Euzebya sp.: one gene and its partner. The protein of the gene in region 2 binds, or shares a complex with, the protein of the main gene of each other region. Links are inferred from orthologs where the notes say so. Each region holds a gene or a part of one and is shown on either strand. Other genes may lie near its edges.

Region 1 (3,121 bases), on a different replicon or contig from region 2:
CGCCGCCGACGATCCAGGTGCACGCCGAGTCGGAGTAGTACCCCTCCAGCACGCAGCCGGCGTCGATCTTGATCAGGTCGCCCTCGTCGAGGACGGTCTCGGGCGACGGGATGCCGTGGACGATCTCGTCGTTGACCGAGGCGCAGAGGGTGCCGGGGAACGGCATCCGCGTGCCCACGCCGCCGTAGCCCTTGAAGGCCGGGACCGCGCCGTGGCGGACGATGTAGTCCTCCGCCATCGCGTCGAGCTCACCGGTGGAGATGCCCGGGCGCACGGCCGCGGCGAGCATCTCGTGCATGTCGGCGATGATCTTGCCCGACCGGGCCATCACCTCGAGCTCTGAGGGCGACTTGCGGATGATCATCGCCCCACCGTAGCGCCGCGCGGGGCGGCGACACCGTCAGCGGCCGGCGGTCTGCACCTCGCGGCAGGCGCCCAGCACCCGCTCGCGGACCTCCTCGATGCTGCCGAGCGCGTCGACGGCGATCAGCAGACCGGCCCTGCGGTAGTGCGGGATCAGCTCGGTGGTCTGGTCCCGGTACTCCTGCATCCGGCGCTTGAAGACCTCGTGGTCGTCGTCGTCCCGGCCGTCGGTGGCCTGCCGCTTGGCGATGCGGGCCTCGAGCTCGGCGTCGGGCACCTCGAAGTGGAGGACCGCGTCGAGGTCGACGTCGAGCATGGCCATCATCCCGCTGAGGGTGTAGGCCTGGCCGACGGTGCGCGGGTAGCCGTCCAGCAGGAAGCCGCTCTCCGCGTCGGCCTGGCGCAGCCGGTCGGCGACCATCCGGTTCACGACCGTGTCCGGCACGAGCTCGCCGCGGGACATGTAGCCCTTGGCCTCCTTGCCGAGCGGCGTCTCGCCCTTCACGTTCGCCCGGAAGATGTCCCCCGTGGAGATGTGGGGGATGCCGAACTCCTCGACGATGGCGGCCGACTGCGTTCCCTTGCCCGCACCCGGCGGGCCAAGCAGTACCAATCGCACTTCGCGTGCTCCTCCCACGATCGTCGTCACCCCGCGCCGTGCACGGACAGTCGGGTCACTCTACGGCCTGCCCGACGGCGGCCGCACATCCGTCAGCCGCGGATGAAGCCCTCGTAGTGGCGCTGCATGAGCTGGCTCTCGAGCTGCTTCATCGTCTCGAGCCCGACGCCGACCACGATCAGCAGCGTGGCCCCGCCGAGCGGGAACTGCACGTTGCCGAGGGCCAGCACGACGAGGGGCAGGATGGCGAGCGCACCCAGGTACAGCGACCCCGGCAGGGTGATGCGGGTCAGGACGCGATCCAGGTACTCGGCCGTCGGGCGACCCGGGCGGATGCCCGGGATGAACCCGCCGTACTTCTTCATGTTGTCGGCCACGTCGATCGGGTTGAACGTGATGGCCGTGTAGAAGTAGGCGAAGAAGATCGTCAGCGCCAGGTAGGTGGCGATGTAGACGGGGTGGCCGCCGGTCGCGAAGTAGCGGTTGACGAAGTTCGTCAGGCCGTCGTTGTTCACGATCGAGGCGCTCAGCTGCGGCAGGTACAGCAGCGAGGACGCGAAGATGATCGGGATCACGCCGGACTGGTTGACCTTCAGCGGGATGTAGGTCTGCTGGCCGCCGTACTGGCGTCGGCCGACCTGGCGCTTGGCGTACTGGACGGGGATGCGGCGCTGGCCCTGCTCGACGTACACCACGCCGACGATGAGGATCAGGCCCACCAGCACGAACACGGCGAACAGCACGGTGTTCTGCTGGTAGATGGCCGAGAACTGGCCGGGCAGCGCCGCGAGGATCGCCGCGTAGATGATCAGCGACATCCCGTTGCCGATGCCGCGCTGGGTGATCAGCTCACCCAGCCACATGATGAAGGCCGTGCCGGCGGTGAGGGTCAGGACCATCAGCGCCCGGATCGGGACCGAGTCGTCGGGGATCAGCCCCGCGGTGGGGATCGTCCCGCCGAACAGCTGGCCGGATTCGATCAGCACGATCAGGCCGGTCGACTGCAGGATCGCCAGCACCACGGTGACGTACCGGGTGATCTGGGTGATCCGCGCCGTGCCGGTCGCCCCCTCCTTCTGCCACTCCTCGAGCTTCGGGATCACCACCGCCAGCAGCTGCATGATGATGCTGGCGGTGATGTACGGCATGATCCCGAGCGCGAAGACCGCGAGCTGGGTCAGCGCGCCCCCGCTGAAGAGGTTCAGGAGCGCGGCGACGCCGCTCGCCTCGGCCTGCTGCAGGATGCCGTCGAGGACCTGGTAGTCGACCCCCGGGATCGGGATGACCGATCCCAGCCGGTACACCGCGATGATCGCGAGGGTGAAGAGGATCTTCCCCCGGAGGTCCGGGATCTTGAAGGCGTTCGCGAAGGCGCGGAACATCTAGGTCAACTCCGTTCGGGCAGGGACCCGACGTGGGGCCACGTCAGGTCCATGCTGGCACGACTGCCGGCGGGTCAGCGGGTCAGGCGCTGGACGGTGCCGCCGGCGTCGGTGATCTTCGCCTCCGCGGACTTCGAGAACGCGTGCGCCGACACGGTCAGCGACGTCGACAGCTCGCCGTCGCCGAGGATCTTCACCCGCTCCTCCGCGTCGCGGAGGAGGCCCTTCGCGGCCATGGCGGCGGGGTCGACGGTCGCGCCGGCCTCGAAGGCCGACTCGAGCCGCGACACGTTCACGCCGACGTACTCCACGCGGTTCCGGGGGGTGAAGCCGGGCAGCTTCGGCAGGCGGCGCTGCAGCGGCATCTGCCCGCCCTCGAACCCGAGGGGGACGTTCTTCCGCGCGCCGGTGCCCTTGGTGCCGCGGCCGGCGGTCTTGCCCTTGCCGGCGGCCTCGCCGCGACCCTTGCGCGTCTTGCGCCGGGTCGAGCCGGGAGCCGGCTTGAGGTCGTTGAGCTTCATGGTGGACTACTCCTCCTCGTCGGACGCCGGCTCGGGGTCGAGCGCCGCGTCCGCGACGTCGGGGTTCTCCGACGTGCCGCCCTTGACGGCCTTCCCGCGGGCCGGGTCGATCTGCGGGGTGTTCTGGACGACGTCCGCCGAGCTGTCGGCACCGGTGCCGGCGACGCCCTGGTCCTCGAGGAGCTCCTCGGTCCTCTCCGAGGGGCCCTCGACGACGCCGACGACGCCGGGCTCGC
Region 2 (3,726 bases):
GATCGTCGCGGCCCGCCCCTCGAAGAAGTACACCGCCCCGATCTCGTCGCCGCCGTCGGAGTAGAAGAACCGGGACGTGTCGAACCCCCAGGAGGGCGCGTACGTCTCCGCCACGAACGACCCGGAGAGGGGATCGAAGTCGTTCCCGGGGGTGACCGGGTTGATGTAGTGCATGCCACCCTGGCGGGTCGGCTCCCCGTCCTCACCGATCAGCTGGTACTGGGTGATGACGTCGCGGCCGCTGACGTCGTAGACGTCGGGGTGGTCCTCCCAGCGGTCGGCCGTGGCGGTCAGGTTCCGCTGGTCCGTGCCGTCGGGGCGCATCGCGACGATGTCGCCGTCGAGGCCGACGTAGAGCCACCCCGGTCCGTCCTGCGCGGTCGCGGGCGTGACGAGGGTGGCGAGGAGGACGAGGGCGCAGAGGAGGGGGGTGGCACGACGCATGGCCGCACGCTATCCCCCGCCCCTAACGAACGGCTAACGACCGACCTACGACCCGTGGCAGCGCTTGTACTTCTCCCCGCTCCCGCAGGGGCAGGGGTCGTTCCGGCCGACCTTCACGTCGTTGCGGACCGTGCCGGTCTGGGCTGCCGCGGCGGCCGCGTTCTCCTTCGCCGAGCCCGGGGCGGCGGCCGTGGTGGACCCGGCGGGGACCGAGTAGCTGCTCGATCCGCGGGCCGGGGACGCAGCACCGCTCTGGGAGGAGGAGTAGCTCAGCTGGGCCTCCATCGGCCTGCTCGAGCGGCCGTCGAGGGACGGGCGGCGGATCGTCGGGCGTGGTGACGCCGCCTTCGCGCCGTTCCCCGACTCGTCGGCCGGGGGGGCCTCCTCGGTGCGGACCGGGAGGTTGAAGAAGTAGCCGACCGACTCCTCCTTGATCCGCGCCTGGATGTCGACGAACGCGTTGTAGGCCTCGCGCTGGTACTCCACCAGGGGGTCGCGCTGGCCGACCGCCCGCAGGCCGATGCCGTCGCGGAGCTGATCCATCTCGTAGAGGTGCTCACGCCACACGCGGTCGACGACGCTGAGGATCACCCGTCGCTCGACCTGGCGCATCGCGGCGGCGCCGACCTGCTCCTCACGATCGCCGTAGGCGTCCATCACGCGCTCCTCGAGCGCCTCGCGCAGCTCGAAGTGGGCGTCCTTGCCGGCGTACGCGGCGGGGTCGATGTCGAGGTCGTCGATGCCGAACGTGGTCTGGACGCGCTCGGCGAGCTGGTCGAGGTCCCACTCCTCGCTGAAGACCCCGGGCGGGGCGAAGAGCGTGGTGAGGTTCTCGACGGCGTCCTCGACGAACTGCTCGGCGATCGCCTCGACCTCGCCGTCCTCGCCGTGGAGGACGGTGTCGCGCTCGCGGTAGATGATCTTGCGCTGCGCGTTCATCACGTCGTCGTACTTGAGGACGTTCTTGCGGATCTCGTAGTTCCGGCTCTCGACCTGGGCCTGGGCCCGGGCGACGGCGTTCGACACCATCTTGTGCTCGATGGGCAGGTCCTCGGGCATCTTGAGCCGGTTCATGATGCTCTCGACGGCGCTCGCGTTGAACAAGCGCATCAGGTCGTCCTCGAGGGACAGGTAGAACCGCGACTCACCGGGGTCGCCCTGACGGCCTGAACGGCCGCGCAGCTGGTTGTCGATCCGACGGCTGTCGTGGCGCTCGGTGCCGCAGACGTACAGCCCGCCGAGGTCGAGGACCTGCTGCTTCTCCTCCGCGCACTCCGACTCGTAGCGGGCCAGCGCGGCGTCGTAGGCCGCCTGGAAGCGCTCGCGCCACACCTCGGTCGGCTCCACCTCACCGGTCTCGGGGTCGAGCACCGGCTCGGCGCCGGCTTCGCGCTTGGCGACCTTCGTCGCGAGCGCCTCGGGGTTGCCGCCGAGCATGATGTCCACACCGCGGCCGGCCATGTTGGTGGCCACGGTGACCGCGCCGAGGCGACCGGCCTGGGCGACGATGTCGGCCTCGCGGAAGTGGTTCTTCGCGTTCAGGACCTCGTGGCGGACGCCGGCGACCGTCAGCCGCTTGGAGAGCTGCTCGGACCGGTCGACGCTGACCGTGCCGACGAGGACCGGCTGGCCCTTCTCCTGACGGGCCTTGATGTCCGCGGTCACCGCGTCGAGCTTCGCGTCGAGGCTCTTGTAGATCTGGTCGGCCTTGTCGTCGCGCTGCACCGGCCGGTTCGTCGGCACCTCGACGACACCCATCTCGTAGATCTCGGCGAACTCCTTCTCCTCGGTCTTCGCCGTGCCGGTCATGCCGGCGAGCTTGTCGTAGGTCCGGAAGTAGTTCTGCAGGGTGATCGTGGCGAGGGTCTGGTTCTCCTCCTTGATCGTCACCCCCTCCTTGGCCTCGATGGCCTGGTGGAGCCCCTCGGAGTACCGCCGCCCGTGGAGGGTGCGACCGGTGTTCTCGTCGACGATCAGCACCTCGCCGCCCTCGACGATGTACTCGTCGTCGCGGCGGAACAGCTCCTTCGCCCGGATGGCGTTCTGCAGGTGGTGGATCAGCGGGGTGTTGGCGTTCTCGTAGAGGTTGCCGACGCCGAGGAGCTCCTCGACGCGCTCCACGCCCTCCTCGGTGACCGCGACGGTCCGCTTGGCCTCGTCGACCTCGTAGTGGGTGTCCCGCGTCAGCTTGGGGGCGATGCGCCGGGCGAAGATCTCGTACCACTGGCTGGACTGGTCGGCCGGGCCGGAGATGATCAGGGGCGTGCGGGCCTCGTCGACCAGGATCGAGTCGATCTCGTCGACGATCGCGAAGTTGTGGCCGCGCTGCACGAGCTGGTCGGGGCTCAGGACCATGTGGTCGCGCAGGTAGTCGAACCCGAGCTCGTTGTTGGTCCCGTAGGTGATGTCGCAGGCGTAGGCGGCCCGCTTGTCCGCCTTCTTCTGCTGGGGGTAGACGTAGCCGGTGGTCAGGCCGAGGAACGCGTAGACGCGGCCCATCCACTCGGCGTCGCGGCTGGCCAGGTACGGGTTGACCGTGACGACGTGGACGCCCTTCTCCGCCAGGGCGTTCAGGTACACCGGGGCGGTCGACGTCAGCGTCTTCCCCTCACCGGTCTTCATCTCGGCGATGTCGCCCTGGTGCATCACGATGCCGCCGAGGATCTGGACGTCGAAGGGACGCTGCTTCAGGACCCGCCAGGCGGCCTCGCGGACGGTGGCGTAGGCGTCGAACATGATGTCGTCGAGCGTCTCGCCGTCGGCCAGGCGCTTCTTGAACTCGTCGGTCCGCGCTGCGAGCTCGCCGTCGGACAGGGCCTTGACGTCGTCCTCGCGGGCGTTGACCTCGTCGACGGACTTCCAGAGCTGCTTGAGGCGCCGCCCCTCACCGAGACGCAGCAGCTTGTCGAGCACCATGGTGGGCTCCCTCGTGTCGTGATCCTCTTCAGACGCATCGCCAGCGCCGTGCCCGCGACCCGTCAGGTCACCTCAAGGGTATCGGCGTGGTCGGCGAGGAACCGGTCGAGGGGGACGGGACGTCCGATCAGGTAGCCCTGCAGAACGTCGCAGCCCATCGCGACGAGCGCGGCCCGCTGCGACTCCTCCTCGACGCCCTCCGCGACCACCCGCAGACCGAGGTGGTGAGCCAGATCGACGAGCGTCCGGGCGATGTGCCGCCCGTCCGGCCGGTCGATCCCGGTCGAGGTCCACCAGCAGCAGGCCGTCCACGCCGCGTGCCGGCGCCGCGATCGTGGCGTGCGCCGCCCGCAGCGAGCGGATCGC

The links.
Region 1: the proteins of secA (region 2) and secY are in contact, whole or in part, in a crystal structure (PDB 3DIN), measured with the Thermotoga maritima proteins. The link is inferred for Euzebya sp. from one-to-one orthologs. Residues at the interface, in WP_004082002.1 of Thermotoga maritima: Glu261, Ala262, Arg263, Lys300, Ala301, Arg302, Thr303, Ile304, Ile305, Leu323, Tyr324, Asp325, Pro326, Val329, Ser330, Tyr333, Ile336, Lys340, Phe345, Val349, Glu363, Phe364, Tyr374, Ser375, Gly376, Gly377, Glu393, Ile395, Thr482, Ser483; in WP_004081795.1 of Thermotoga maritima: Glu108, Gly109, Glu110, Glu111, Ala236, Glu237, Arg238, Arg239, Ile240, Thr241, Ile242, Gln243, Tyr244, Ala245, Arg246, Arg247, Val248, Thr249, Gly250, Arg251, Arg252, Val253, Tyr254, Gly256, Ala257, Ser258, Thr259, Tyr260, Leu261, Pro262.

Annotation. Positions count from the first base shown.
Region 1 is NZ_CAXQBR010000074.1:9,647-12,767, reverse strand. Bases 220-3,028 are described here. They hold secY (preprotein translocase subunit SecY), read right to left. Parts: upstream 2,365-3,028; coding sequence 1,075-2,364; downstream 220-1,074. Other genes in these bases: rplO (50S ribosomal protein L15), read right to left, coding at 2,439-2,885; ACEQ2X_RS16145 (adenylate kinase), read right to left, coding at 401-982; map (type I methionyl aminopeptidase), read right to left, coding at 220-364. Also shown: more of map, read right to left, coding at 1-219. UniProt on the Escherichia coli protein: The central subunit of the protein translocation channel SecYEG. Consists of two halves formed by TMs 1-5 and 6-10.
Region 2 is NZ_CAXQBR010000094.1:120,780-124,505, reverse strand. What follows is about bases 290-3,703. They hold secA (preprotein translocase subunit SecA), read right to left. Parts: upstream 3,361-3,703; coding sequence 490-3,360; downstream 290-489. Other genes in these bases: ACEQ2X_RS20900 (cell wall-binding repeat-containing protein), read right to left, coding at 290-444. Also shown: more of ACEQ2X_RS20900, read right to left, coding at 1-289. UniProt on the Escherichia coli protein: Required for protein export, interacts with the SecYEG preprotein conducting channel.